3 linked regions of the Thiorhodovibrio frisius genome follow. The main gene of each other region encodes a partner of the protein of the gene in region 2 in a complex. Links are inferred from orthologs where the notes say so. Each region holds a gene or a part of one and is shown on either strand. Other genes may lie near its edges.

Evidence for each region.
Region 1: the proteins of dnaN (region 2) and Thiofri_RS03880 are in contact, whole or in part, in a cryo-EM structure (PDB 8GIZ), measured with the Escherichia coli proteins. The link is inferred for Thiorhodovibrio frisius from one-to-one orthologs.
Region 3: the proteins of dnaN (region 2) and dinB are in contact, whole or in part, in a solved structure (PDB 1OK7), measured with the Escherichia coli proteins. The link is inferred for Thiorhodovibrio frisius from one-to-one orthologs.

Annotation. Positions count from the first base shown.
Region 1 is NZ_CP121471.1:767,660-778,937, reverse strand. What follows is about bases 4,470-7,463. They hold Thiofri_RS03880 (DNA polymerase III subunit delta'), read right to left. Parts: upstream 6,496-7,463; coding sequence 5,443-6,495; downstream 4,470-5,442. Other genes in these bases: mltG (endolytic transglycosylase MltG), read right to left, coding at 7,164-7,463; tmk (dTMP kinase), read right to left, coding at 6,492-7,121; Thiofri_RS03885 (PilZ domain-containing protein), read right to left, coding at 4,728-5,084; Thiofri_RS03890 (TatD family hydrolase), read right to left, coding at 4,470-4,668. Also shown: Thiofri_RS03915 (autotransporter assembly complex protein TamA), read right to left, coding at 1-765; glk (glucokinase), read right to left, coding at 778-1,791; Thiofri_RS03905 (hypothetical protein), read right to left, coding at 1,911-2,450; Thiofri_RS03900 (YhdH/YhfP family quinone oxidoreductase), read left to right, coding at 2,509-3,501; ribosome assembly RNA-binding protein YhbY, read left to right, coding at 3,537-3,842; more of Thiofri_RS03890, read right to left, coding at 3,880-4,469; more of mltG, read right to left, coding at 7,464-8,222; fabF (beta-ketoacyl-ACP synthase II), read right to left, coding at 8,272-9,510; acpP (acyl carrier protein), read right to left, coding at 9,936-10,172; 3-oxoacyl-ACP reductase FabG, read right to left, coding at 10,277-11,020; fabD (ACP S-malonyltransferase), read right to left, coding at 11,017-11,278. UniProt on the Escherichia coli protein: Part of the beta sliding clamp loading complex, which hydrolyzes ATP to load the beta clamp onto primed DNA to form the DNA replication pre-initiation complex.
Region 2 is NZ_CP121471.1:395-8,006, reverse strand. What follows is about bases 4,414-7,222. They hold dnaN (DNA polymerase III subunit beta), read right to left. Parts: upstream 6,469-7,222; coding sequence 5,359-6,468; downstream 4,414-5,358. Other genes in these bases: recF (DNA replication/repair protein RecF), read right to left, coding at 4,414-5,313. Also shown: parC (DNA topoisomerase IV subunit A), read left to right, coding at 1-1,539; gyrB (DNA topoisomerase (ATP-hydrolyzing) subunit B), read right to left, coding at 1,662-4,067; more of recF, read right to left, coding at 4,273-4,413. UniProt on the Escherichia coli protein: Confers DNA tethering and processivity to DNA polymerases and other proteins. Acts as a clamp, forming a ring around DNA (a reaction catalyzed by the clamp-loading complex) which diffuses in an ATP-independent manner freely and bidirectionally along dsDNA.
Region 3 is NZ_CP121471.1:3,540,971-3,552,075, reverse strand. Bases 1-2,821 are described here. They hold dinB (DNA polymerase IV), read left to right. Parts: upstream 1-724; coding sequence 725-1,918; downstream 1,919-2,821. Other genes in these bases: Thiofri_RS16135 (ADP-ribosylglycohydrolase family protein), read left to right, coding at 1-643. Outside these bases: type IV conjugative transfer system protein TraL, read left to right, coding at 3,436-3,717; Thiofri_RS16115 (TraE/TraK family type IV conjugative transfer system protein), read left to right, coding at 3,726-4,301; Thiofri_RS16110 (TraK domain-containing protein), read left to right, coding at 4,312-5,232; Thiofri_RS16105 (TraB/VirB10 family protein), read left to right, coding at 5,232-6,539; Thiofri_RS16100 (Rha family transcriptional regulator), read left to right, coding at 6,576-7,343; Thiofri_RS16095 (hypothetical protein), read left to right, coding at 7,653-7,862; Thiofri_RS16090 (polynucleotide kinase-phosphatase), read right to left, coding at 8,083-10,632; Thiofri_RS16085 (3' terminal RNA ribose 2'-O-methyltransferase Hen1), read right to left, coding at 10,629-11,105. UniProt on the Escherichia coli protein: Poorly processive, error-prone DNA polymerase involved in translesion repair and untargeted mutagenesis. Copies undamaged DNA at stalled replication forks, which arise in vivo from mismatched or misaligned primer ends.

The sequences.
Region 1 (11,278 bases), 770 kb from region 2 along the record:
CAGCAAGCGCCCCTGTAGCTCAAGCAGGTCGTCGGGATCGTAGACCGCCCCGGACTCGAACGGCACAAAGCGCTGCAAAAAGTCAGGTGCCAGCAGGTCCTGCTCAAAGCTGACCTGGCCGAAGTAATAACGCGGCCCAGTGTCGAGATGAAAGAACACCCGGGCCTCATAGCTGTCCAGATTGACCAGCACCTGATGGCGTGTCATGGTCGCGTCCAGATAACCCTGCTCGGAGGCAATGGTCTCGATGCTGTCTCTGGCTTTGGTGTAGTTAGAATCCAACAGCACCTCGCCCACCTGCATCGGGAAGGCGTCCGGGAAAACGCCAGCGCTGGCTCCCGGTCCTGTGATCTGGTAGTCGATGCTGGCAATGCGCACCGCCGGCCCCGGGTCGATCTTGTAGCTGGCTACCCAGGTGCCGCCATCAGTGGCGGGCTCGGTGAGTGTGTCTTGAATGCTCACGCGGTAAAGACCGAAGGGCGCAAGCGCCTTGCGAATCTGCTCCGGCGCTCGCCGATGCAGTGCTAACAGCCGCAGTGCACTGATGTCTTTGTCCGCGCGCTCCTGATAGATGCCGAGCAACGCAAGGACGTTCTTTTCCTGTTCGCCACGCAAGCCCGTCACCTCAACCTTCAGCTCCAGCGCCACCGCCGCACCGGGCAGCCACAGCGCCAAAACCAGCAGCCAGAAAGCGACCAACAGGAACTGGATGCGGCGTGCGCGCCGACCTGTCGCGCCTGCGGGGGGATCGGATGGATCAAGCATTTGGTGTTGGGGTCAGCAGATATCCGGGTCGCTCAGGAAACGCGCGGCACCGATCAGGGCGCAGCCTTCCTCAAGCACCAGATGCACCGGCATAGCCTCGAGCAACCCGCGCATCCGCCCCTTATCAACAAAGCCTTGCAAAAATCCCCCGCTCCTCAGCAAATCAACATTTTTTGGCAGGATACCACCAGCCAGATAGACTCCGCCGCGCGCCATGAGCTTGAGTGCGCTATTGCCCACTTCGCGACCGAGCAGCGGCATAAACCAGGCCATGGTCTCCTGGCAGATGTCGCAGTCTCCCGTTGCGGCCAAAGCGGCCACCGTCGCCGCCACATCGCCTGTTTGTTCTCCCTGGGGTTTGTCCTGTTGTGCCAGCACCTCGGCCATCTGCGGATGGTGCGCGGCGCCACGATACTGGAGCAGAAAGCCATAAAGGTTTTCGATGCCCATACCGGAGGCGACCCGTTCCCAGCTCACCCGGCCAAAACGTGCCTGCAAAGACTCAAGCAGGGCGAATTCGCGCGCATCTGTCGGTGCAAAGTCAGTGTGGCCGCCTTCGGTCGCGAACGGACGATGGCGCTTTCCGTCCCAAAACAGACCGGCCTGACCAAGGCCAGTGCCGGGAGCGACCACAGCGATGTTGCCACGCGCATCTAGATCGCCAGCCTGTAGCGTCAGGCGCTGGTCGTCGTCTAGCCCGGGAATGCCCCAAGCAATGGCCTCAAGGTCATTGAGCAGGCGCACGCGCGCGATTCCGGTCGCGGCCTCCAGCGCCCGTGCATCCAGATGCCAGGGCATATTGGTCGCCTCGCAGCGATCATTCGCGACCGGGCCGGCAATTGCCAGGGCCGCTGCTTTGGGAGGCTGCTCCAGTGAGGCCAGGTATTGGGTCAAAATCTCGCCCAACCCCTGATATTCCCGACTCGCGTAGCGGCGCTGGTTGCGCAACAGCCACTTTTGGCCATCGCCTTCGGCGATCGCAATCTGGGTTTTCGTGGCACCGACATCGCCAACCAATACGGTCATCTCAGGGTCTCCCAACTGGCTCGTGGTTTTCCTGCAAAGCGCGGAGAAAATAGTATACCGGACGCGCCGGCCAGGTCCGCCCCGATGCGCACCCGATGGCCAAGAACCGACAACCTGACTCAGTCCCCACGCCGGGTCTCAAAGCGAAACGCGCCCGCCCGAATACCCTCGGGCTCCAATAGCAGCACACGCGCTTCCCACAACATGCGCTGGCGCACGCACAGCGGCAAAATGCCGCTACCGCGATAGCTGTGGCTGTCTGGCGCGCGCCTTTCGTCAGGATCGGCGACAGCTTCGAGAACGACACGGTTGTAGCCCATGTCCATGTCGACACCACGAAAGTCGACCTCGACCCGCAGTGGCGCTCGCATCCGTGCAAGCCGCACCTTGAGCTGCAAAGGTTTGACCAAGGGAATACCGCTAGGAGCGATGGCGAGCATTACCTGCCCACCATCTGCAAACTCGGCCGTGCAGGGCCCTTGGCGCAGGTTGCAGCTTGCCGGCGCTTGCGCGAGCACAGCAACCGGAGTCTGCAACAGGGGCCGCAGTTTCAGCACCAGCGTCGCCAGGATCGCGACCAGAAGACAGGCGAGCACCAGCCACCATCGCGAGGGCCTTGCTGCTGAGCGCGGTCGGGGATCGCTTGTTTGTCGTTCCATGTTAAGGTAGCGCCCCCATGTCGCCCACACCAGTTTCGCGCCAACCCAAGAGCCGGATATGAGAACTGCCCGCGCCTTTCGCATTCATCACAACGCCGACGGCCATCGCGCCGGAGTCGAAACCCTGACCATCGCCGATCCCAAACCGGGCGAGGTGCTGGTCCGGGTCCATTTTTCCTCAATCAATTATAAGGATGCCCTGGCCGGAACCGGCAAGGGCAAGATTCTGCGCCAGTTTCCCTTGATCGGCGGCATTGATGCCAGCGGCACCGTGGAGGTCTCGGCGCATTCGGACTTTCACCCCGGCGATGCGGTACTGACCACCGGTTGGGGCCTGAGTTTTGACCATGACGGCGGCTATTGCGAGTACCTGTGCGTGCCGGGCGACTGGCTCACTATGCTACCACCGGGCCTGGATCTGGCCGGAAGCATGACGCTCGGCACTGCTGGCCTGACTGCGGCTCTGGCAGCCCATCAGATGCTGCTTAATGGTCAAGAACCCGCCATGGGGCCAATTCTGGTCACCGGGGCAAGCGGTGGCGTTGGCTGCATTGCGCTGGCGCTGCTGGCCAAACTTGGCTTCGAGGTGGCCGCCGTCTCTGGCAAGTCTGAGCTACATCCCTGGCTGCAAAGCCTCGGTGCCGGGCAGATCCTTGGACGCGACCAGCTCCCAGGCGGACAGCGACCGCTCGAAAAAGCCGTCTGGGGCGGTGCCATCGACAATGTCGGCGGTGACATGCTCGGGCAGATCACCCGCACCCTGGCGCCCAATGGCAGTATCGCCAGCATCGGCCTGGCTGCTGGGACAGAGCTTAACACCACGGTCATGCCCTTTATTTTGCGTGGCATTAAGTTGCTCGGATGTAATTCGGTCGATGTGTCCAAGGTGTTGCGTCAGCAACTCTGGAGCCGCCTTGCCGAGGACTGGCGAGTGGATCTGGAGCCCATCCGCACAGATACCATTAGCCTGGATGCGCTACCCGCCACCTTCGAGCGCATGCTGGCCGGGCAGACCCATGGCCGGGTGCTGGTGGATCTGCAAGCCAGCTGAGTCACTTGGCCCCGACTGAAAACACATTTTTCACCATGCCCAGTATCACCCCAAAACAACGCCACTGGCTAAAACAGCAGGCGCATCATCTCAAACCCGTGGTGATGCTCGGCCAGCATGGCCTGACCGAGGCCGTGCTGCGAGAAATCCGCATTGCGCTGGATCATCATGAGCTGATCAAGGTCAAGATCAGCGCCGGCGACCGCGCCGAGCGGGACCAGCTCATCACCGCGATCACTGAGGAGACAGGGGCTGAACTGGTCCAGCGAGTGGGCAATGCCGCCAGCCTTTACCGCCACAATCCCGATAAGGCCGAACCCTTTCGCCTGCCTGCCATCTAGCCGCTAAGGCCGGGACCGCCATTGCCCACCTTTGCATTCAGGCGGCCCATTTGGGTTGCAGAAAAAGCCGCTCGAAATTGCGCGCACTGATCTCCGCGACTTCCGCCAACTCTAGGCCACGGATTTCGGCGATCTTCTCCGCCACCAGCGGCACCAAACGCGGCTCGTTCTTCTTGCCCCGGTGTGGCACGGGCGCGAGATAGGGCGAGTCGGTTTCGATCAGCAGGCGCTCCAGCGGGACCTGCCGGGCAACCTCCCTGAGTGACTCGGCGCTTTTAAAGGTAACAATGCCTGAGAAGGAAATGTAAAAGCCCAACTCCAGCGCCGCCTGCGCCATCTCCCAGGTCTCGGTAAAGCAGTGCATCACCCCGCCAACTGCGGCGGCGTTCTCATCGCGCAAAATAGCAATGGTATCCTCGCGCGCATCGCGACTGTGAATAATCAGCGGTTTGCCGCATTGATGCGCGGCCTGGATATGACGGCGAAAGCGCTCGCGCTGCCAGTTGAGATCACCCTGGTTGTAGTGATAATCAAGCCCGGTCTCACCGATGGCCACCACGCGCGCATCGGCGCTGGCAAGGTCCGCCAATTCAGCCACCGAGGGCTCATGGCCCTGCTGTTCGCTCGGATGCACCCCAACCGACACCAGCACCTGGGGATAGGGATCGACGAGCGCGCGCATGGCGGGATAATGCTCAAGATCAATCGCAACGCAGAGCATCCGCCTCACCCCGTCCTGTCCTGCCTGCTCCATCATGGCGGCAAAATCGCCGTCGTAGGCGCTTAAATCAACGCGATCGAGATGGCAGTGGGAGTCGACTAACATCTGGCGGGTCGCAGGAAGTTAAAACGCAGTTAGAACTTAGAACCTAGCCCAAACCCCGGCTACATCGTATGGGTACCGCGATCAGACTCCAGTGCGCCAGCGAGATATTCCTCGATCTTGCGCCTAGCGATGCCTTTATCCTGATCGCTGAATTGAATGCCGACCCCCGCGGCGCGATTGCCCTCGGCACCGACCGGCGTGATCCAGATAATTTCCCCCGCAACCGGGATGCGCTCGGACTCCTGCATGAGTTGCAACAGCAAAAACAACTCATCGCCTAACTGATAACGCTTAGTGGTTGGGATAAAAAGCCCACCGTTTTTGACGAAGGGCATATAGTATGCGTACAGAGCATTCTTATCTTTGATGGCAAAGCTTAGAATGCGTTGACGGCCGGATTTTTTTTCGCCTTCCATCGTCTAGTCCTGGTTACCGGTGCCGATTTCTGGTAACGGCTTCATGCCCAAAGCAACAAGCGGCAGCGCAGATTGGTCTGTTCGATACCCCCCGTTTGCCGTCTTTGGCTGGGTTTGCGTGGAGCTTAGTTGGGGCGGTTGACTGGCGCCTCATCAAATCATGCTGACTTATAACAATCGCAAACTGATTTTCGGTTTTGGGTCGGGTGACAGCCACGGGGTTCTCGGCGGCAGGACGCCGCCGGGAAGCAGCCTCCTTGGATGTATAACTGGAGAAGTATTCACGGTGTCCCCCGTGGCCGTCACCCGACCCGGAACAAGCCAAAATCCAAAGGTTCCGGTATAGCAGCATAACACCTCATTGGGATCTTAACGCCATTGCGCCCGCCCTGCCCAAAAGTGCCCAACGAATCAGCAAGGACTCAAGCAGCAGTTGCCGGTTGACCGAAGCCTGCGGAAGTGCCCGCGCGCCCATGAGCTGGCGCAGATAATCATGTAGCTTCTCGCGTGACAGGCGCAAGGCCAGTGCTTGCAGTGCATCCTGCAAATCCGGGTTACTGAGATATTGCGCCTGCGGGTCGCCAAGCAACCGCGCGATGTCGCACAACCACCCCAGCACAATCTCCAGTAACATGGGGATATCTTGGGACTGCCAAGCGGCCGCCACTGCAAGCGGGTCTTCGCGGCCCTCGGCAACGCCCAGAAACTGCTGAAATCCCTGGCGACGCATACTGAGGTAATCCGCCTTCCCCAGGCTCAGCGCTTTCAAAGGCGCACCCCGCGCCAGACGCAACAGCAACTCGGGCGGCGCTGGTGGGGACTGAAGCATCGCACCGAGCCAGGGCAGCGCCTCGCGCTCTGGCGGCGGCACGCAGACCAACTGCTGACAGCGACTGCGAATGGTCGCCGGCAGCCGGCTTGCATCATCGGCAACCAGCAGCAGCAAGGTACGCTCAGTCGGTTCCTCCAGAGTTTTTAGCAGACTGTTGGCCGCCGCGTTGTTCATGACCTCAGCCGGAACGATCTGGACAACCTTGAAATGCCCGCGATGGCTGGTGAGGTTCTCGAGCGCGACCAGTTCGCGAATCGCATTGACTTTGATCTCGCCACTGGCACTTTCGGCATCGGGGACAATGCGCTGCAAATCCGGATGATGACCTGCTTTGATCAGATGACATTCGGCGCAGACACCACAGGGCACGCCATCCTCGCCAGGATGTTCACAAAGCAGCGCCTGGGCAAGCCGGTCAGCAAAGAGCCGCTTGCCCAGTCCGGCAGGTCCAGTTAACAGCCAGGCATGCCCCAAGCGGGCGTTGCGGTAGGTCTTCCACAGGTGCTGCCAATGGCCAGACAGCCAGGGAGGAAAGTCCCCGCCGGCGATGGGGGCCGAAGCAGAGGCCATCTCGCTCATTGGCCCGAGGACTGCATCCTGGTGACAAAGTCTATGAGCGCTTGACGGACATGTCGCCCAACCTGTTCGACATCCAGGGTCGCGTCCAGCACCCGAAAGCGCCCAGGTTCCTGCTTCGCACGGTGCAAATAGACCTGACGCGCCCGCTCAAAGAACTCGAGCGTTTCGGCTTCAAAGCGATCCAAGTCCGCTCGCGCTTTGGCACGCTTGAGACCAATCTCGGCTGGCAGGTCAAACAGAAAGGTTAGGTCGGGACGCAGCTCGCCCTGCACCAGCGACTCCAGCCCGGTGATCGACTCAGCCGGAATACCACGCCCCCCGCCCTGATAGGCAAAGCTCGCATCAGTGAAGCGATCAGACAACACCCAAGTGCCGGCTTCCAGCGCCGGGCGCATGGTCTGGTCCAAGTGCTCGGCGCGTGCGGCAAAAACCAGCAGCAATTCGGCTTGGGCACAAAGTCCCTTATGCGCCGGGTCCAGCAACAGGGCACGAATACGCTCAGCGATAGGTGAACCCCCAGGCTCGCGCGTCTGCAAAAAAGGGATGCCCAGCTCGGTCAGTGTCGTCGCAAGGGTCTCACGCTGGGTCGATTTACCAGCGCCCTCGATGCCTTCGAGCGTGATCAAGCATCCTCGTGCCGCCTGTGCGCTCACTGCCGGCATCCAGATTCAACGGAAGCGGGCCGGATCGCAGTCACCGCCGCGCTGAAAGCGCTGCACGGCACAGTTGTGTTCATCAAGCGAGGCGGAGAAATGGTGGCTACCATCGCCACGCGCGACAAAATAGAGCGTCTCGCCTTCTTCTGGATGCAGGGCGGCGTGAATGGCTGCGCGCCCGGGCAAGGCAATCGGGGTCGGCGGCAAACCGCTGCGGGTATAGGTGTTGTAAGGCGAATCCGTTTCGAGATCAACGCGTCTTAAATTGCCGTCAAAATCGGCGCCCAGGCCGTAAATCACCGTTGGATCCGTCTGTAGCCGCATGCCTTTTTGCAGGCGCCGCACAAAGACTCCGGCGATTTCCGGACGCTCGCTGCCCAGGGCTGTTTCTTTTTCGATCACCGAGGCAAGAATGAGCGCCTCATAGGGGGATGTCAGCGGAAGATCGGCGCTGCGCTCGGCCCATTCTTCATCGAGCACCTCGCGCATGCGCTCGTGCGCCCGGCGTAAGACCTGAACATCGCTCGCCCCGCGGCGGAATAAGTAGGTATCAGGGAAGAACCAACCTTCCGGATGCTCGATGTCGAGATCGAGCGCGGCAAGAATCTCGTCGTCGCTTAGACCTTCGAGCTCATGCTTGAACTCAGGCTCGGCAGCAATGCTGGCAAGGGCATCGCGAAAAGTCCGCCCTTCGATCAGGGTCACTGGGTATTGAATCGAGCGACCAGAGACCAGCTGATCAAGGAGCTGCGCTGGGGTCATGCCCGGCGTTAGCGCATATTCGCCCGCTTTGATTTGGTCGGCCTGCTGGCGGTTGTAGGCGAGCGCGATCAGGTAATGCGCATTTTCAATCAGCCCATCCGCCTCTAGCCGACTGGCGAGGGTGCGAAGACCCTCCCCGCGCGGAACTTCCAGAATCACTGGTTTGCCAATCAATGGCTCGCCGTCCGGGTCTGGTTCACCCAAGTCGATGGGCATTGCCAGAAAGCGCTGGTAATCTTCCCAATAATAATATCCAGCGCCAGCGCCGAGACCGAGGAGAAGCAACAGGGCGATCAGGGTATTTTTCATCACCATCCGCCAACGCGCGCCCAAGATCGGCCGTCGCGGCTCAAGGCCCTCAAGCCTGTGCGAAAATCAGAGTACCATTGGTGCCGCCAAACCCGAAGGAGTTGCTGAGCGCAACCTTCATCGGCATCTCGCGCGCCTGATTAGGCACCACGTCAAGGTCGCAGTTGGGGTCGGGCGTTTCGTAGTTAATGGTGGGTGGCGCCACCTGATCGCGCAGAGCGAGCACCGAGAAAATGGCCTCGACTCCACCGGCTGCACCAAGCATGTGGCCGGTCATGGATTTGGTCGAACTCACTGCCACGCGCTTGGCATGATCGCCCATCGCCAATTTAACACCCTTGACCTCGGCAATATCCCCGGCTGGGGTGGATGTACCGTGCGCATTGATGTAGTCAACCTGATCGGGGTTGAGGCCAGCATCGGCCAGCGCCAGCTTCATGCAGTTACAGGCGCCCTGCCCGTCCTCGGATGGCGCGGTCATATGGTAGGCGTCTGAGTTCATGCCCACCCCGACAAGCTCGGCATAAATGGTGGCGCCCCGAGCGAGCGCCATGTCGTACTCCTCAAGTACCATAATGCCGGCGCCATCGCTGAGCACGAAACCATCACGATCCTTGTCGAATGGGCGGCTCGCCCGTTGGGGATCATCGTTGCGCGTCGAGAGCGCCCGCGCGGCGGCGAAACCACCGAGACCAACCGGCGAGGTCGCCATTTCCGCTCCACCAGCAATCATCACATCCACCATGCCATGGCGGATCATCATGGCCGCCTCGCCGATGTTGTGGGTACCGGTACTGCAAGCCGAGACGATGGAGAAATTCGGCCCCTTGAGACCAAATTTGATCGACAGATCCCCGGCCACCATGTTGACGATATTGGCCGGCACGAAGAATGGCGAGATCTTACGCGGCCCGCCACTGAGATAGTTGCCATAGTTGTTTTCGATGCCGGTGATACCACCGATGCCCGAACCAACCGCAACGCCAATGCGCTCGCGATTCGCGTCGTTAATCTCCAACCCGGAATCGCGGATCGCCTGCGTGCCAGCCGCGATGCCGTAGTGGATGAAGGCATCCATCTTGCGCAGATCCTTCTTCGACACATACTCGGTTGCGTCAAAGTCATAGATAGGACCACCAAAACGCGTACTGAAGGGCGTCACATCGAAGTGCGTAATGGCCTGAATGCCACCACGGCCATTCAGGATGCTGTCCCAGGCGGAGGCGATATTGAGCCCGACGGGGGAAATAATACCCAGACCGGTAACGGCGACTCTTCTACCTGACATGTATCACCTCTTCACTTGCTCCTGCTGACGAATGCCCTTTGAGCCAAGTTCGCCCCCGGTAGAACCGGGTGGAGAACCGAACAGATCCGCACGGATAGGGCATCAAAAACCTGACGAACAGACTGTTGGGGGCACTTATGCTGAAGGTGCTTAAGGCTGATGATCCCGGCTAACCCAGCGGACGAGACGCCGTTGTTTCACGGCAACTCCCACCAGGCTGGATGAAATTCACATGGTGAAATCCATCGACAGCCGCTCCACCCCGGCATGCGACGCCATCGAGAACCTCCGCGAGCACTTCTGGCCCATCCGGTCCCATCCGGCACATCGCGACACCCAGATTTCAGAATTTGGGCGGCACGGATGAACCGAACTCAGGAAAGTCTCAATTCAGTCTGCATGGGGGCCTCCCCCAAAATCCTGTCTTACCCCGAATGGGCGTTAATGTAATCGACCGCCTGCTTGACGGTGGTGATCTTCTCGGCATCCTCGTCGGGGATTTCGGTTTCGAACTCCTCTTCAAGTGCCATGACCAGTTCGACAGTATCGAGCGAATCGGCACCGAGATCGTCAACGAAGGAAGCCTCCGGGGTGACTTCCTCTTCCTTGACGCCCAACTGTTCGACGACAATTTTCTGGACTCGCTCTTCAACGCTGCTCATTGTTTGACAAACCTCCGGTGAATGAAACCCCCAAGGGGCGAGGGTCGCGGTATTTTAGAGATAAAAACCCCTATTTGAAAGCCGAAAACCGCCTCTCGCGGCCCTTAATCCATCAGCATGCCACCATTGACGTGCAGGGTCTCGCCCGTAATGTACCCGGCCTGAGGCGAGGCGAGAAATGCAACAGCGGCAGCCACTTCCTCGGCCTGCCCAAGCCGCCCGAGCGGAATGCTCCCAAGCAGTGCATCGCGGTGCGCATCTGGCAGGGCACTTGTCATGTCAGTGGCGATGAAGCCCGGTGCGACGCAATTGACAGTGACACCACGGCCCCCGATTTCGCGCGCGAGCGACTTGGAAAACCCGACCAAGCCCGCTTTGGCTGCGGCGTAGTTGGTCTGCCCGGCGTTTCCACTGAAGCCGACGACCGAGGTGATATTGATGATACGACCATGGCGCGCCTTGGTCATCGCCCGCATGCAGCGTTTAGTCAGGTGGAAAACCGCACTCAGGTCGGTGGCGATGATCGCGTCCCACTCCTCGTCTTTCATGCGCATCATCAGATTATCCTTGGTGATGCCGGCATTGTTGACAAGGATCGAAGGCGCGGCGCCGAATTCGTCGCTGATGCGCGCAAGCGCCGCGTCCATGCTGGCTGAGTCTGTGACATTCATGCACAACCCAAGCGCGCGCACGCCTTGGCCGATGAGTTCCTGCTGAATGCGCTGCGCGCCTTCTTCGGTAGTAGCCGTGCCCGCCACTCGCGCGCCTGCTTGACCCAGCACAACTGCGATCGCGCGACCAATGCCGCGGCTTGCACCCGTTACCAGTGCGATTTCATTTTCCATCATGGATTGCCTCTGTCTTGAGCCTCCGTCATGGCCGCCCGCAGTGTTTCGGCATCGAAGATAGCCCTGGTCGGTCGCGTCTTGTCGATGCGCTTACCGAGGCCAGCCAGCACTTTGCCGGGCCCGCATTCAATGAAAAGCTCCACACCCCGATCGGCAATAGCCTGAATGGTCGCCACCCAGCGCACCGGACGATACAGTTGCTGGGCGAGCCACTCGCGGATTTGTTCGATATCGGCAGCCGCCGCCACGCTGGCATTC
Region 2 (7,612 bases):
CAGGGAGATATCGTCATCTCCGCGCTGCCACATCAGGTATCGGGCAATCGGATTATGGAGCAGATCGCCGCGCAGATGCAGGCGAAAAAACTCCCCATGGTTGAGGATCTGCGCGACGAGTCGGATCATCAGTGCGCAACCCGCTTGGTCATTACCCCTCGATCAAACCGTGTCGATCTCGAACGCCTGATGTCGCATCTCTATGCAACCACTGACCTTGAGAAGAGCTACAGGGTCAACATGAATGTGATTGCCCTGGACGGCAGACCCCATGTGATGGGTCTGCCTGAACTGTTGCGCGAATGGTTGAGCTATCGCAACACCACCGTGCGCCGGCGACTGCAATACCGGCTTACCAAGGTTGAAGAGCGCCTGCATCTCCTCGCAGGCTTGCTGATTGCGTTCCTCAACATTGATGAAGTCATCCGCATTATTCGCACCGAGGATGAGCCCAAGCCTGTATTGATAGTCCGCTTTACTCTCAGCGACACTCAGGCTGACTATGTGCTCAATACCCGGTTACGGCAACTCGCCCGACTCGAAGAAGTAAAAATCCGCGCCGAACAGGCAGACTTACAAAAAGAAGAGTCCCAGCTGAAACACCTGCTGAACAACCAGCCTGAGCTTACGCGCTTGATTATTGATGAAATCCGCAATGATGCCGAGAAATTCGGCGATGATCGCCGCTCCCCGATTTGTGAAAAGGCTGCATCTGTGGCTCTTGGCGATACCGATTTGATACCGAGCGAAGCTTTGACTGTCGTGCTCTCTGAAAAGGGGTGGGTCCGGGCGGCCAAGGGCCATGACATTGAGCCAGAAACTCTCACCTTTAAAAGCGGTGATTCTTTTGGCATGGCGGTGCGCTTGCGCAGTCAGCAACAAGCGGTATTTATCGATTCCACTGGACGCAGCTATTCCTTGCCAGCCCACAGCCTGCCCTCAGCGCGCGGACAAGGAGAACCTCTCACCGGACGTCTGGAGCCGCCGGCAGGCGCGTTCTTTGTCAGCGTTTTAGCTGGCGAGCCTGAAAGCCGGTATATTCTGGCATCCGATCTCGGCTACGGTTTTATCTGCACCCTCGCCAATCTTTTTGCGAAAACAAAAAGCGGTAAAGCGGTAATCAACCTTTCAGCTCCGGACCGGCTGCTGCCGCCCGTTAAGGTGCAGTCTGCGACAAACTCCAAGGTTGCGGTAGCGACAAGTACCGGTCATTTGCTGCTATTTGCGCTGTCAGATTTACCTGAACTCGCCAAGGGCAAGGGCAACCGGCTCATTGGTATTCCCGCAACCCGCATGAATCAAGACGGAGAGCGCGTCAGCGCAGTGGCGGTATTAAGCGAGACCGACACTCTGATTGTTGAGGCCGGCCAGCGCCAGTTTAGCTTGAAGCCAGCGGACCAATCTCATTATCAGGGTGATAGGGGCAGACGCGGCGCCCTCTTGCCACGCGGCTTTCGCCGGGTCGAGCGCCTGATCCCTCTAAGCCCCGAGGCGAATCAAAACAATGACCAGCTCTTTGACTCAGATAAAGACCCTTAGTAACGGTTCAAAAATTACCGATACAGGTAGGTTGGGCAAAGCGCAGCGTGCCCAACTTCAGAAGGCAAAGTTGTATCGCTAGTTCTTGAACCGTTCCTTAAGCAAAAGACTGCCACTGGCTCTTAGATATCGATATTTCCCGCTTCGAGTGCATAGCGCTCGATGAATTCTCGCCGGGGTTCTACCTGATCACCCATCAGGGTCGTAAATATCTGGTCGGCCGAGACAGCATCCTCAATGGTGACCCGCATCAGCCGACGGCATTCCGGGTCCATTGTGGTTTCCCACAGTTGTCCGGGGTTCATTTCGCCCAAGCCCTTATACCGCTGAATGTGATATCCCCGCTTCGCCTCACCAATTAGCCAGTCGTAGGCCCTAGCAAAACTATCAACCTCCACGCTCTTATCCCCGCGCTCAACCCGGGCGCCTGGTTGCAAAAGTCCATCAAGTTTTTCGCTAAGAGCAGCGATTCGCTGGTAGTCGGCAGAAGAAAAGAATTCAAAGGGCACCATGCGCGTCTCCGGAATGCCATGCACCATGCGAATCAGTTCCAAGGCCCCAGGACCGCCTGCGTCATCGCCGCTGACACTGATGCGATAATCGATCGCCGTTCCACTGTTGGCACTTAAGGCCAGAGTTAAATCTTGAATCCATTGCTCGCGGGCAGCCTGATCGAACCACAGATCTTCAGTCATGCGCGGAAGGCTTAAAAGCTCACCGAGAAACAGAGAGTCATACCGATTGGCTAGGCGGGCAATAATGGCGCGGTAGATCTGAAACTCTCGCGTCAATTCCTCCAACCCAACCGCCGACATTGGCGGGGTATCCGCACTGAGAGTCAAGGCGGCATTGTCCAAAGCGGCACGCAGCAGGGATGCCCCAAGCTCGGCGTCGTCGAGCAGATAATCCTCCTGTTTGCCCCGCTTGACCTTATACAGCGGCGGCTGAGCAATATAGACATAGCCCCGGTCAATGAGCTCAGGCATTTGCCGGTAGAAAAAGGTCAGCAGCAGGGTGCGAATATGGGCACCGTCGACGTCCGCATCCGTCATCACGATAATGCGATGGTACCGCAGCTTGTCCGGGTCGTATTCCTCTCGGCCAATCCCACAGCCGAGGGCGGTAATCAGCGTGCCCACTTCGGCAGAGGACAGCATTTTATCGAAGCGGGCTTTCTCTACGTTTAGGATCTTGCCTTTTAAGGGCAAAATTGCCTGAAACGCCCGGTCGCGACCCTGCTTGGCGGACCCTCCGGCTGAGTCACCCTCCACGATGAAGAGCTCAGAGCCCGCTGGATCTTTCTCCTGACAATCGGCAAGCTTTCCGGGAAGACCGGCAATGTCCAAAATCCCTTTCCGTCGGGTCATTTCACGAGCCTTCCGGGCCGCTTCGCGCGCGCGGGCCGCATCAATCATTTTATTGGCGATGATTTTCGCCTCAGCCGGATTCTCCTCTAAAAAACTATTCAAGTGCTCGCCGAAAAGGCCTTCGACGATTGGCTTAACATCCGAGGACACCAATTTTTCTTTGGTCTGGGAAGAGAACTTGGGATCCGGCACTTTCACCGAAACCACTGCAGTCAGTCCCTCGCGCGCATCGTCGCCAATCGGTCGTGTCTTCTGATTCCGGTCCAGTGTTTCCCGCTCGATGTATTGGTTTAGCGTCCGCGTCAAACCTGCGCGAAATCCCGCCAGATGGGTGCCCCCATCTTTTTGTGGAATGTTATTGGTGTAACAAAAAATGGTTTCCTGATAGGACTCGTTCCATTGCAAGGCAACTTCAACAACATGATCGTTGCGCTCGTCGGTAAAGAAAAAGACCGTCGGATGGATAGGCGATTTGTTTCGATTAAGATGTTCCACAAAAGCGCGAATGCCGCCCTTGTATTCGAAAACATCCTCCCGATCAACGCGCTCATCGCGCAATGCGATGCGAATCCCTGAATTCAGAAAAGACAGCTCCCGCAGTCGCTTTACCAAAATGTCATAGTGAAATTCGCAATCAGAAAAAATCTCTGTTGAAGGTTTGAATCGAATCTCGGTCCCCGAGGCTTCGACTTCGCCAATCGGGCGCAAAGGCGCGACAGGCGCACCCAGGCGATATTCTTGTTCGTACAGGGTGCCACCACGCCAAATCCGCAAGTTGAGTGTCTCCGACAGCGCGTTCACAACCGAAACGCCGACACCATGAAGACCACCGGAGACTTTGTAGGAGTTGTCGTCAAACTTACCCCCGGCGTGAAGAACCGTCATTATCACTTCAGCCGCAGAACGATTTTCTTCCGGGTGATGATCAACAGGGATGCCCCGCCCATTATCTGCCACCGAGACTGAGCCGTCGGTATGGACAGTCACTCGAATGTCGGTGCACTGGCCCGCTAGGGCTTCATCGATGGAATTATCCACCACCTCAAAAACCATGTGATGAAGACCGGTGCCATCGTCAGTATCACCGATGTACATCCCCGGACGTTTGCGAACAGCGTCCAGCCCGCGCAGAACTTTAATATTAGATGAGTCGTAGGCCATTGAGAAACAGAGTAAATTGGTTAACCGAAGAAGGCTCCATTATACCGGTTCTTGGCTCATCCACCGGTGGGCATTAGAGAATTTTTTGAAATCGACTAAAGATATCGTCCTTAGTTCGGACAGCGCGACTATTTCTGTCAAGACTAGCGCGAGGAGAGATTGTCCTGTCCGTGCTAAGGGACCAAGATGCGCGGTGGTTTCAGGGTTAATCGGCTGGACAGATGACGCCCTGTTCCACGTGAAACATTTTCGAGGAATCAAGGACCGGCTGGCTGAGGGCCGTCAGGAAGACCTGGCAGCTATGAGTTTGAATCATGCCAACCAGACTCTGTGCATTTTCCTCACTCAATTCCGAGCCAATATCGTCCACTAGCCAAATGTCTCTCGGTGACTTTGCCCCGCCGAGTTGGCTAGCCGCGATTTGAAGCAGAATCCCAAAAGCTTTGTTTTGACCGCGCGAGCCTAGTCGCACCCCGTCCCTGGTCACCACTTGGAAGTCCGCTCGATCAGGCCCATGAAAGGTAAAGCCACGACGCCGATCCGTTTCTAACATTCGGACCAAGTCCCTTCGAAGATGCTGCTTGTCAAATCCCCCTACCCACCGAATTGAGACTTGCCCGTCGCCAATCCCAAAACTTCCACAGCTCTCCTGAAAACATTTGTTTAACGACAAGCAGTAGCCTTCGCGCAGTTGTTCAAGCTGTAAACTCAGTCTCACATAGGGCTCATCCCAAACAGGCGGTCCGCTCGCACCGGCTTTTAACCATGCATTTCGCTGGCTCAAGGTGCGCCGATACTCGCGCACCAAACTTCCATACCCTGGTTCCACGTGGAACAAATTCCAGTCGATGAACCGCCGACGCAGTTCCGGCTGACCCTCGACTAACAGGTAAACTGAGTCACTGATCAGCCGTACCATCAGTTTATCAAGCTTCGAATCAGCCCCTTTCCGTCTACCCGCGAGCGCCGCCTCGGCTTTCTCGCAAGACCGCGACCCCCTCCATTCAACCCCTGAGCTGTTAGTTCCCCAACAACCGACAAAGCAGCGTCTCCCGCCCTCCTGTCGCATTGGTCCCGCTTTCTTACCCCGAAAGGTACTTCCCCGGTTAAGGAAATAGATCGCTTCAAGAAAACTGGTTTTTCCGGCACCATTGGACCCAATAACCAGATTGAGCCCTTCACCACACTCCAAATCGCAAGCTTCCAGATTTCTGATCCCTTCAATCCGTAACCGCCGAATCCACATCAATCCTCCATACTCTCGGCCCCAGCAGAACAGACAGCACCCCTCCTAAATTCGCATCGGCATCACGACATAAAGCTCATTTGGAGACTCAGGATCGCTCAGGATTGCACTGACTTCAGAATCAAGGAAACGCACCTCCACCGACTTCCCATCAAGAACATTCAGCACATCGAGCCAGTAGCCGACATTAAATCCGATCGTTGTACTGCCCCCCTGGTAGTCAATCGCAATCTCTTCTTCTGCTTCCTCATGCTCCGGGTTACTGACCTCAAGTTTGAGCGTCCCTTCCTCGAACGTCATACGCACGCCTTTTTGCTTCTCATACGACAGGACCGCCGTGCGTGCCAGAGAATCCTTGACCGCTTCCCGTTCCAACAGTGCTGAGTGCTGAAGTTGGGTGGGAATGACCCTTGAATAATCCGGGTACCGCCCATCGATGAGCTTCGTGGTCACCACGTTATTGCCAACCCGAATAACGACCGTTCGATCGCCGATTTCGAGCCGGGTTGTTTCTCCGACCTTACCGGCCAGAAGGCGTTTGAGTTCAGCGACGGTTTTCTCCGGCAGAATCAATTGCCGCTTATCTTCCCATGATTGAAGCGCGCTCACGGCAGATTCCGCCTTCGCGAGGCGATGCCCATCTGTAGCGACAGTGACCAGCCTACCAGGACAAATTTCGAGCAGCAGGCCGTTTAGGTAATAGCGCACATCTTGATGCGCCATTGCGAAACTGGTCCGCTCAATCATTCGAGCCAATACGGCTGTTTCGACCTCAAATGCCTGTTCGCTGGCTTCTCCTTCCAGTCCAGGATAGTCTTCCGCTGGTAAGGTGCTGAGCGAAAACCGACTCCGCCCACAGCGAACATATCCTCGAGTATCGCTAACCTCCAGGCTAATCCGACTGTTTTCAGGCAGCGCCTTGCAAACATCAGCAAACTTTTTTGCCGGCAGAGTAATGGCTCCGGGTTCGACCACCTTGCTTGCGATGTTGCTTGATATCTGCAATTCCAGATCTGTCGCCGTGAGCAAAAAGCCGTCTTCTGTCGTTTTGATCAGCAAATTACTCAAAATAGGCAAAGTCTGCCGTCGCTCAACAACGGCTGCCACGCTGGTTAACGCAGGAACCAAGTCTTCGCGCTGTACTTCTATCTTCATAGTCTTAAATAAAACCTAGTAGTCGTAGTAAGGCCTGTGCGTAACCGAAAAAAGCAAAAATCTTGTAATTTACTCAGTGGGTTGAAAGCAGACGAGACGGTGGGCCAAGTGCCACGGGAGCTGTGGATAAAATGTCGATATTTATTTTTCCACGACTGTGCCGGACTTATCCACAGTTATGAGGTCAGAGTTCTCAACAGGTTTTTACAATCCTCATCGATTAGGGCATCTGCGACACGCAGTTCCGCGATTTTCTTTGCCGCATGAATCACTGTGCTGTGGTCCCGTCCCCCAAAAGCCTTGCCAATTTCAGGCAAGCTGTTCTTGGTCAACTCTTTTGCAAGGGTCATGGCGATCTGACGCGGCCGCGTGATCGAGCGGGTGCGCTTGGCGGAGAGCAGATCTGCGGTGCGGATTTTGTAATATGCCGCCACGACCTTTTGAATATTCTCAATGGTGACCTGCTTGTCTTGGGCAATCAGCATGTCGTGCAAGGCTGTGCGCGCGAACTCTAGGTTAATGGGCACGCCCGTAAACCTGGAATTTGCCCCGAGTCGACGGAGTGCGCCTTCAAGCTCCCGCACGTTCGAGCGCAGGCGTTTGGCGACAAAAAAGGCGACCTCTTCGGGTAGCTCAATGCCAAACAGACTCGCCTTGCTCTGCAAAATGGCGACCCGCGTTTCCAGATCGGGCGGCTCGATTGCCACCGTCAAGCCCCAACCAAAGCGAGAGCGCAGCCGTTCCTCGAGTCCCGCCACTTCTTTTGGGAAGCGATCACTTGACAGAATGATCTGCTGTCCGGTATCGAAAAGTGCATTGAAGGTATGGAAAAACTCTTCTTGCGAGCGATCTTTTCCGGCAAAAAACTGCACATCGTCGATCAGAAGTGCGTTGACCGCGCGATAACGCGCCTTAAATTCATCCATGCGGTTGTGCTGTAGTGCCTTGATCATGTCGGACACAAAACGCTCGGAATGCACATAAAGGATGGATGCGGCCTCATTGCGGTCGAGAATGGTATTGCCGACCGCCTGCATCAGATGGGTTTTTCCAAGGCCGACACCTCCGTAAATGAACAGCGGGTTGTAGCTGACCCCGGGGTTGCTGGCGATTTGCAAGGAAGCAGCTCGTGCAATCTGATTCG
Region 3 (11,105 bases), 3.5 Mb from region 2 along the record:
CATCCTCAAGCGCATCCGACGCGGAGAGCACTGGAGCAGTGCCAGCCGCAAGGTCTATACCCAGGGCTCCTTCGGCAATGGTGCGGCCATGCGCGCGGTGCCGATCGGACTCTTTTTCGCCGGGCAGGGAACCCACACACTCATCACGGCCGCGCATTGCGCCGCCGAGATCACTCACGCCCATCCTGACGGAAAGGAAGGCGCTGCGCTGATCGCCTTGGTCGCCAGCTTGGTCTTCACCGGGTGCAGTCCGAGCGACATCTGGGCCGCCATCAGAGCCGCGTCATGGAGCCCAGTGGTGACCGAAAAACTCGCTACCGCCGAGCAATGGCTTGGCGCCCAACAGCCGATTGCGCCAAGCATCGTCGCCCGGCAGCTCGGCCGCTCGATCACTGCCGCCGGTTCCTGCCCAACAGCCGTCTATATCGCCCTGCGGCATCTGCGCGAACCCTTCGTCGATCTGCTCGACTTCACCCGCCGGGTCGGTGGCGATGTCGACACCATCGGCGCCATGGCCGGCGGCCTCTGGGGCGCCGCGCGCGGACTGGGCGCCTTGCCGATGGAGTATCTTGCCAAGCTGGAAGATGCTGACCGTCTGGTGCGCGAAGCGAGCCGTTTCGCCTCGGCTTGCAGCGTCCCCTAAACGTGCGGCTCAGTCACAGGCCCTCTGGGGCAGGCGCCCATCGGATTATCATCATCGGAATCCTTCGCGCTGGTTGCAGCCATGTCACGCCTGATCCTGCATGTCGATCTCGACGCCTTCTTCGCCGCCATCGAACAACGCGACCATCCCGAGTGGCAGGGGCGCCCGGTGGTCGTCGGCGCTCAGCCGGGCCAGCGGGGCGTGGTGGCGACCTGCTCCTACGAAGCGCGGCGCTTCGGCGTGCATTCCGCCATGCCCATCGCACAGGCGGTGCGGCGTTTGCCGCCGGAAGCGGTTTATGTCCGCCCGCGTATGGCCCAGTATGCGCAGGTCTCCGAACAAATCATGGCGGTGCTCGCGACCCTCTCCCCGCAGATCGAACGGGTCTCGATCGACGAAGCCTATCTTGACATCTCCGGTCTGACCGCCCTGGTCGGGCCGCCTCAGGTCATCGGCGAGCAGGTCAAGACCGGCATCCGCCAGGCCGTGGGTCTGACCGCATCGGTCGGCATCGGACCGAACCGGCTCATCGCCAAGCTGGCCTCTGACGCTCGCAAGCCCGATGGCTTGACGGTCGTGCTGGCTGACCAAGTGGATGCATTTCTCAACCCCATGCCATTCCAGGTACTGCGCGGCATCGGCCCCAAGACCGCGCCTCGGCTGGGGCGCCTGGGTGTCAGAACGATTGGCGACGTGCGCCGACTCCCGCTCGTGACCCTGCGCCGTCATCTGGGCGCGCGCGCTGGTACTCAGTGCTATTGTCAGGCACGCGGAATCGCCGACGACCAGATTCATCCCGAGCGACCGCGCAAATCCATCTCCAAGGAAACCACCTTCGCCGAAGATGTCACCGATCCCCAGATGTTGGAAAGCACCCTGCATTGGGCCGCGCAGGAGGTCAGCTGGCTAGCCCGGCAGACGGGGAACAAAGGGCGCGTCGTGACGCTGAAAATCCGCTTCTTCCCCTTCGAGACCCACACCCGCTCGCGCACGCTCACGCGTCCGACAGCGGATGAACAGCAACTGTTTTGCATCGCCCGGTCCATGCTCACCACCGAAACGTCCTGGCACAGCCGCCCCGTGCGGCTGATCGGACTCGGACTCTCCGGTTGGCCCGAGTCCAATCGGCGTGTGCAGCTCGATCTTTTCGACGCGGCTAACGCGCAACCAGAGCCCGAAGAGCCGACCTTGACCAAGACACTCGACGCCATCCGCCAGCGTTTTGGTGCCGAAGCCATTCAACGCGGGCTCAGCACCCATCGCCATTGTGACTGACGCCTTTCAGGAGAACCCAAAAGATGACTATCCGGATCGACGCCGATGCCTGCCCCCAGGTCACCAAGGACATCCCGCTGGCCACCGCTGTCATCGAGCGGGGAGGGTAGGCGCTGAGTCATCGCAGCAAATTGTTCACCACCGAGAACGTCCGCGCGCGAGCGAATGTCCGCGACTTCCTGGAAACCCTGAGAGCCAGCGGCATCCGCACCGGAGGACCACCGGCCTTGAGCCAAGGCGACAGCAAGCCATCCGCGACCACGGCCCAATCCTTCCCTGAACTGCCTCCGCCATGGACCAGAACGAATATCATCGTCGAAATCGTGCTCCTTGATCGAAAGGGGGCCGGGGCGAACGTGCGCGCTTGAAGACCTCAAGCCTATCGGGGTTCCAGGCGAACTCGCCCAGGCAAGTCATCACATCCTGCCATCGAGAGACAGTCCGGCCCACAGCGCCGCTGGTGGCCAGCGAACTCGCTGGTCATCTGGCCTCTAGCGTCTCTGGACTGGTGAACAAGCGTCCCTGAACGGGTGAACAAAGTGTCCTGAACTCGGGAACCAGATGCACCGCCTTGGTGAACAAGCGTCCGTGGCCTGGTGAACAAGAGACACTAACCCTGGCGAACCCGTTGCCCCCGCACTGGTGACCTCGTGTTCCCAGGCTGGAGAACCGGGGTACCTGGGAGAGAACCAGGTTCACCGGACTAGGGAACCCCGCTTTCCAGGAGGGAGAGCACCCAGTTCCCCGGCATCGACAACCAGGTTCCCTAGGGCTGGTGAACCAAAGTGATTAGCCTGATGCAACCCTTTCCCCACACTGGTGCACCAGGTTGCCTGTGCTGGTGAACAAAAAGACCCAGCTCGGTTGCCATGAAGACCCATGACCGCAGCATTGTTCCCTATGGCTTTGAGTGCGAAAGCCGCGCTACGCGGATGCTTATGGCTGGTTTAATGGCCAGAAACAAAGGACAGGCCACTGTAAAATCATGCAATCCTCTAAAAATCCGAGCTTGGACGGCATGTTTTTAATGTGAACATTCGTGCAGTTCAGCCAGGACCAAGAACTGCTGGTGATCGCCGTTCACCCTCGCTTCCTCACGCGCGCGCGCCAGCTAGCTAGCTAGCAAGCATTACAAAAACTCGGGAGAGTTATTAATGCTGCTTGCTGATCGCTGACGCGCGCGAGGCGCTCGCCGAACCCGGTCAGCGCATCGACCGACGCCGAGCCCAGTTCGGGCCAGACCGCGCTGGGACGAGCAGGCCCGGAGTCCGGGTGGGAACCAGGCGCCGGCGTGCCGAGCGCCGCCTCGAAGCCAGGCCGCTCAAACCCGCCGGGCTGATGCGACCCAGACAGCCCGCATGGCCAGCCAGCCCCGCCCAACCTGCTTGCCCTTACCCATCTTCCCTGGACAGGGCAAGCACGAAAGCTCGGATTTTCACCGAACTCTCGGTGTCGCTGATCGACGCGCAATCGCGCAGGCTACCCGGCATTCAACTCACTTGCCGGAGGTCTGCCCGATGCATCCCCTTGCGCTTCCCCATGGCGTCGATGACCCGCCCTCGCTGCTGCTGTGGCGGCTCGATGAACTCATCCCGCTGGTGCTCATGCTCGTGATCGGCATGCTCAGCGACCGACTGCTGATCTTCCTCGCCCTGGGACTGGGTCTGTCGCGGCTCTACGGGCGCTTTCGTGACAGCCGCCCCGATGGCTTCACCCTGCACTGGGGCTACTGGCACGGGCTGGTTCCGCTCAAGGCGCGGCGCTGCCCAAATCCCTTCACCCGCCGCTTTCAGCCCTGAGGTCGCCCATGGATTTTCACACCCTGAGCCGCACCTGGCGCGGATTGAACGCCGAGAATCGTTTCCACCGCCTGGTCGTGGCAGTGTTGCTGCTCATCAACCTGCTGACACTGCTCGCCCTGGTGCGCGCGGATCGCACTGTGGTGCTGGTCCCGCCGATCCTCGAGGGCGAGGTCAATATCGCCCGCGACAGCGCCAGTCGCTCGGTCAAGGAAGCCTGGGCGGTGCATGTCGCCGGACTGCTCGGCAATGTCAGCGCCGGCTCGGCGGACTTCATCCGCGCGGCGCTCGAACCCCTGCTGTCCCCGCCGCTGCGTCGCGAGGTGCTCGCCGTCATCGGCGAACAGGTCGCCGCCATCAAGCGCGAACGGGTGGCGATGCATTTCTCCCCCGATGCGCTGCGCTATGACCAACCCAGCGACACCTTCTTCGTCACCGGCCAGCAGGTCAGTGCCGGTCCCGGCGCCGAACCCGTCCGCCATCAACGCACCTACGAAATCCAGGTCGGCTTCCGGCACTACCGCCCGGTGATCCGGCATCTGGATGTCTATCCCGGCGGTCCGCGCACGACCGCGCAACCTTGAGGATTCCCGCATGCACTTCCAACCCCGTCGTCTTACCGTCTCCATCCAGGCCGCCCTGCTCGGAACGGGGCTCGCCGTGACGAGTCTGGGTTCTCAGGCCGCGAGTCCCTTTCTGCGCACCAGCGCTGACTCCAATCCCAACCAGCCCGCCACCACCAAGGATGCCCAACTGGCCCTCGGACCGCGCACCGTCACGGTCGAACCGGGCAGTACCGTCATCCTGGAACTGGCCATCGATCACCTCAACCGCATTGTCACGCCCTTCCGATCACCGTCGGTCAGGACGGTCTCCAGTGTTTCGACCGAGGTCGATGGGAATGTCCTCTATGTCGCCACCGCCGAGGAGACCCCGGCGACCCTCTACATCACCGATGCCGATGATGCCCAGACCACGGTGGCGCTGACGCTGGCGCCGCGTCGGGTGCCGCCACGCGAGATTCGTCTGCTTGTGCCGGGATTGGAGAACCAGCGTAAGGCGTCCCGCCCGTCGTCCGCCGTGACTGAGTCGGCGTCAGTGCAGCCAGACATGGCGCCCGTGGCCATTTGGCGCCAGCCGCAGCAGTACGTCGCGGAATTGACCCAAGGCTTTCGTGCCCTGGCCTTGGGTGAGGTGCCCGATGGCTATCGGTCAGGTCGCGTGCGCTTCGGTCCTGCGATCCGCTGCGGTGCGGATGTCAACTTGAGCCAGGTGAAGACATACGACGGCGATGCACTGCGCTTTCTGACCGCCAGGGTGCGGGTCAAGGGCGACCAGCCGGTCGTGCTCGATGAAAGCCAGTGCCAAGCCGGCGGGAAAGGCGCCATTGCGGCTGCGGCCCTGTGGCCCAGCGGTCCGCTGCATCCCGGAGCCGATGCGACCCTGTTGGTCGCGATCGATCCCTCGCGCGCAAATCCAGCCGCGCGTACCGCTCAGCCGGGAGGAACCCGCTGATGGCTGAGTGGACCGAACACTGGGAGCGCCTGTCCCCGCGCCTGCGTCAATGGATCACCCTGGGGACTGGTGGCGTCATCGTCGGCTCGCTGGCAGTGTTGATCGCCACCGCACCGCAGGATGACCGCGACAGCGAGGCGCAGCGCCGGCGCCTGGTCAACAATCTACTCACCGATGTCGATCCGCGCGACCTCGGCATCGATGGCCTGGGCCGGCGCTTGCAGACCTTGGAAGGGGACGTGCGCAAGATCGCCTACAACCTGGAGCAACTCGGCCTGGATGCCGCCGAGGGCGCGGGCAATCGCGCGACCCTGATGCAGACGCTGCGCCGCGAGCGCCAGGCGGAGCTGGAGGCCCTGAAACGCGAGCTGGCCGGCGTGCGGGAAGAGCTCAAAAGCCAGGCAGCGCTTCCCCCTGGACAGGGAGCCGACCTCTGGGTGCCGCCATCACCGGCGGATGTTGCCGAGACTCCCGCTAATTCTGAGCCAGAGATTCGCCACTCCGAGCCACCAGCGCTGGATCAGCTCTTCGATGCGCCACGCGCCACCGTCTCCGAGCCAGCCGGCAGCGCCAAACCGGCTGGTCCCGCCCTCAGCATCCGTCACGTCCAGGGCGATGCGGCCAAAGCCGCCGGCAAGGATAAGAACCCCGAGGACGCCATCTCGGAAGTCCGCATCCCCGCAGGCAGCATCCTCCAAGGCGTGCTGCTCTCCGGCATGGACGCGCCCACCGGTCGCACCGCGCGCCAGGATCCCTATCCCGCGCTGCTGCGCCTGAAGGACAACGCTATCCTGCCCAACCGCTTCCGCGCCGACATCCGCGAGTGTTTTCTCCTGGTCGGTGGTTACGGCGACCTGGGCTCAGAACGGGTCTATCTGCGCGCGGAGTCCATCAACTGCGTGCGCCGCGATGGGCGAACCATTGAGGTCGCCATCGATGGCTATGCCGTCGGCGAGGACGGCAAGGTCGGCGTGCGCGGACGACTGGTGAACAAACAAGGCCAGGTCATCGGACGGGCCATGCAGGTGAGTTTCATGCAGGGCTTCAGCCAACTGTTCGGCACCGTGCCGGTCGCCTCGGTCGCCACTGGAGGAACCACCATGCCCTACCAGCAAGTCTTCTCCGGACAGGCCCTGCAAGGCGCGGCCATTTCTGGGACCGGCAAGGCGCTGGATCGCCTGGCCGAGTATTACCTGGATCTGGCCGAGACCATCTTCCCGGTGCTCGAGGTCGATGCCGGGCGCGGGGTGGAGGTGATTCTGAACCGGGGCGTGGGGCTGAAGCTTGATTCGCTTGATCAAAAATAACCCGCACTCGACAGGGATTGTCTGTGCGATGAGCCGATGTTTGGAACCGAAGTCAACAGCAACAGTCCTGGTTCTGGCTTGCCGCAGGCATCGCCGGTCCCATTCAATCACGCTGTTCAATCGGTATCACAATCAGGGGAAGCATTCGTTATGGGACTGATGGTGTTGAACGCGTCGGAGACTTTTCCGTTGGCCATGTCGAGCCGCGAGATCGCGGAACTGACCGGGAAAACGCATGGTCATGTTCTTCGCGATATCCGAAAGATGTTGAAGAATCTCTATCACCTGGACGATAAACCAAAACTGGATCAACATAAAATACAGGGTGTTACGATTGAGAAGGATGATCGTGGGTACATTGCCCGGATCGACCTCGACAAGGATCACACCCTCACGTTGCTCACCGGTTACAACGATCAGGCTCGGTTGCGCGTCGTTCGGCGTTGGCAAGCATTGGAGAAGACCCAAGTCCGGCCTCTCTCTCCAGCCGAGTTGATGATCGCGCATGGGCAGGCGCTGCTCGCAGCCGAACGAGACCAAGCCGAACAAGCGGAGCGGATCGCGAGACTCGAACAGCGTGTCGATTTGATGGGTAGCGATACGGGCTACCGGACCATCACCGCCTACATGAAGCAGAACGGTATTCGATTGCCAATCTCCGAATCGCGCCAGAAAGGGATGGCCGCCGCCAAGCTAGCGCGCGAGCGCGGAGAGCGCATCGGCAGTATTCCAGACGAGCGCTTCGGTTCGGTCAACAGCTATCCCATCGATGTGCTGGATGAGGTGTTCTCGCTTGCGGGCTAACGCCTGCCTGTCAGAATTGTGACAGCGCCGCGCGCAAGCGGCGAAGCAATCGCTAAATCCCCGTGATCGCTCCAGCCGCCTAGAGCGGCCATCACCTCCGCTGGATTGCGGATCGACAGTGCCGGAAACATGGCACTGTGTCGGATCACCGAGGACAACCACTTCGATTGGTTACTCACGTCTACCCCGCATGAGGGGTCGCTTGCGCGCTGATCTGTCGTCGGCTGTCGTCGGGCGCGCTTTGATCGAGAGGCCCGAACGCTGTGCGCCGATTCGTAGCCAAGAAGGCTGTCCTTGCATGGACCTTGCATGATCAAGACCATGGCGCGTCCACTCTGGCACTACATGGTCTGGTATCGCTCGGGGGCAACCGTGCGGCCAGATAATCATTTCCTGCCGCTGCCGGTCACCTTCTACGCGGCGGCGCATTCTGCGCCCTGGCCGTTTTGCCGGGAACAAGGAGCTTCGCTGGCGGTGACTCACGGGGTTGGCCAAGAAAATCAAAGCTCCGTGCGTTAATCTCGAACGACGCCAGCCTGAGGTTCTTCGCGGACTTCGAGATGATCCAATAATGAATCATGAATCCAGTCAATGCCTTATCGAGCAGGGTACCGACAGGGACTCTGTGCCGGATCCGATGTTCCAACCCCGCGTTAAGCTCGCCAGGTTCGCCTTGTTGCTTGGTCGTCGTGCGGAATTTTTTCACGTTTGAGCCGCCGTCCGGAGAATAATCTCGTGTTTAGAGTCGCGGATCGACACCCTCGCTCTCCAGCGCCAGGACACCGAAGACGCACTCATGCACCCGATACAACGGCTCGCCACTGACAAATCGATGGAGCGCCTCCAGCCCAAGCGCATACTCGCGCAGGGCCAGTGCGCGCTTGGAGCCCAGGCTTCGGGCGCGCAGTCGCCCGAGATGCTCGGGATGCGTATATTCCGGACCGTAGATAATGCGCAGATACTCGCGCCCTCGGCATTTGATCGCTGGTTGCACCCACTTGCCGCGCTGTCCTGACTGGCTGGTGGTGACCCAATCGAGCGGCTTGATCACCAAGCCTTCGCCACCGCGCCCGGTCAGCTCCAGCCACCAATCGATCAGCGCCTGTTCGGAGTGCGCATCCTCTAGGTTGACCAGACGATAGGCGGTCGCTTGCAGCAAGGCATCGGCCGCGCACAGACGCGCCAGGGTTTGGATATGCCAGAGATGATCACGATCGCTGAAGGTTCGCCCCTCGGCGGCGAGCAGATGGAAGGGCGCGAGGCGGTAGTCTTCCAGTGACGGCGTGTCCCAGCAATAGCGCCGATAGGCTGCGACATAATCGTCCAGCATGGTCTGGCGCGCGCGAAAACGCGCGAGCAAGTCCTCGGGAGCACCGCCACGCGCGACCGCTTGATCGAGCAGATCGACTGCCGCGGCCAATCCCCGCTGGCCGGCGGCCCCGACCGTGGCATATTGGCTTTTGAGCAGTTCCAGCGCCTTGGCCGACCAGGGCATCAGCTCGGCATCCAGCGCCAGCCAGTCGGTGTTGAATTCTTCCCAGAGTCCGCTGGCCGCGACGGCGCCGCGCAGCCGTTCGAGCAGGGCGCGCTCCAACGCCCGGTCGGCAAAGAAGGGCCGTCCGGTGCGGGTGTGGATCACGCCCTCGCGTCGATCGGTGGCGCCAAAACGCCGGGCCGCCACGCCATCGGCGCGAGTGACGATGACCACCGCGCGCGAGCCCATGTGCTTTTCCTGGCCGATCAGACGCGTGACGCCGCCCCGCCGATAATCCTCCAGCACCGGGCGCGGGTGCTCCAGATACTCGCCCTCCGGGCAGGTCGCCGCCGGCGCCATGGTCGGGGGCAGATAGATCAGCCAATGGGGATCGACGGCGAAGCGGCTCATGACCTCCAAGGCCGCCGCTGCCTGATCCTCGCCGATGCGCACGCGCGGGATCAGCGCGGTCTCGATGTGACGCAAGCCCTGAATGTCGGTGATGTCGAGAAGGTCTGCTGGCCTCGCAATCAATGTTGAGGGATCGGCCAGCGGTCGCACCGGCTGGTAATACGGCTGCCGGGCCAGAACGGATATGATCGCCTTCTCCGGCCAGCGCAGCGACGTCAGCCGCCCGCCGAAGACGCAGCCGGTATCCAGGCACAGGGTGCGGTTGATCCAGACCGGCTCGGGTACCGGGGTATGGCCATACACCACATGCGCCCGGCCGCGATAGGCCGCCGCCCAGTCATGGCGCACCGGCAGGCCGAAGGCATCGGTCTCTCCGGTGGTCTCGCCATAGAGCGCGAAAGACCGCACCGCACCCGAGGCGCGGCCCTGGAATTCCTCCGCCAGGCCGGCATGGGCCGCGACCAGGTTGCCGCCGTCCAGCACATAATGACTGACCAGCCCATCGATCCAGTCGCGCACCTGGGCGCGAAAAGCGGCCGACTCCTTTTCGAGCTGGGCGATGGATTCGGCCAGGCCATGGGTTGGCTTGACCTGGCGACCGTCGAGCCATTTCTTCAGCTTGGCCTCATGATTGCCCGGCACGCAGAGCGCCTGACCTGCGGCGGTCATCTGCATCACCAGGCGCAGCACGGCAGGCGTGGCGGGGCCGCGATCGACCAGGTCGCCAAGAAAGAGCGCGCGGCGACCCTCCGGGTGCTGGGCGCTGGGCTGGGCGGGATCATCATTGACCTGGTAGCCCAGGGTGCGCAGCAGATCGCACAGCTCAAAGAAACAGCCATGCACGTCGCCAATTAGATCGAAAGGGCCGGTATCCGCGCGGCGGTCGTTCCACAGCGGTTGGCGCTCGATGCGCACGGCCTCGATGGCCTCGGGCGAGTCGAGCCGCACGATCTGGCGAAAACCTTCTTTCTTCAGACTGCGCAAAGAACGTTTAAGCTGATCGGCTTGGCGGCGCACTACCTCGGATCCGAATTGGCGATCCGCGCGCGCCTGGTTGCGACCGTGGCACAGGGCCGGCGGCAGATCGAGCACGATGGCGACCGGCAAGCAGTGCCAGCGTCGCGCCAGGGCGAGCAGCGACTTGCGTGCGTCGGGCTGCACATTGGTCGCGTCGATCACTGTCAGGCGTCGCGCGGCCAACCGCTTGGCGGCGATGAAATGCAGCACCTCGAAGGCGTCCTTGGTGGCGGACTGGTCGGTCTCGTCATCGCTGACCCAGCCGCGGCAGGTATCCGAGGACAAGACCTCGGTGGGGCGAAAATGCCGTCGGGCGAAGGTCGATTTGCCGCTGCCGGAAGCACCGACCAGCATGATGAGGGAGAAGACTGGCAGGGTAATGGTCATGCCGGGGCACGCTCGCGGCTGTCTGCTCGGGTGAAGATCGCCATCTGGCTCGAGGCACCCAATTCCGGGTGCGGGTCGCCAATCGGCTCGAAGCGCACCTGATAACCGTATTGCGCGGCGACGGGCAAGCACCAGTCCTGGAACTCCGCCCGCGACCATTCGAAGCGGTGATCCCGTTCGCGCCGATCGCCAGCCGGCAGTCGGGGATAGAGCGCATTGTAATCGCGATTCGGCGTGGTCAGGATCAGCAACGGCGGCTGGGCCTCGCCGAACAACATGCGCGCCAGGGTTTTCAGGAGCGAAGGGTCGACATGCTCGATGACCTCGCTGACCACCAAGGCATCGAAGCCGCGATAACGCGCGTCGCGATACAAGGCTGAACTTTGAAACAACGCCAGGCGCTGGCGTTGCCGCTCGGAGCATTCATCCAGATGCAGCATCTTGGCCGCGACGCGCAGCACCTCGGGCGAGAC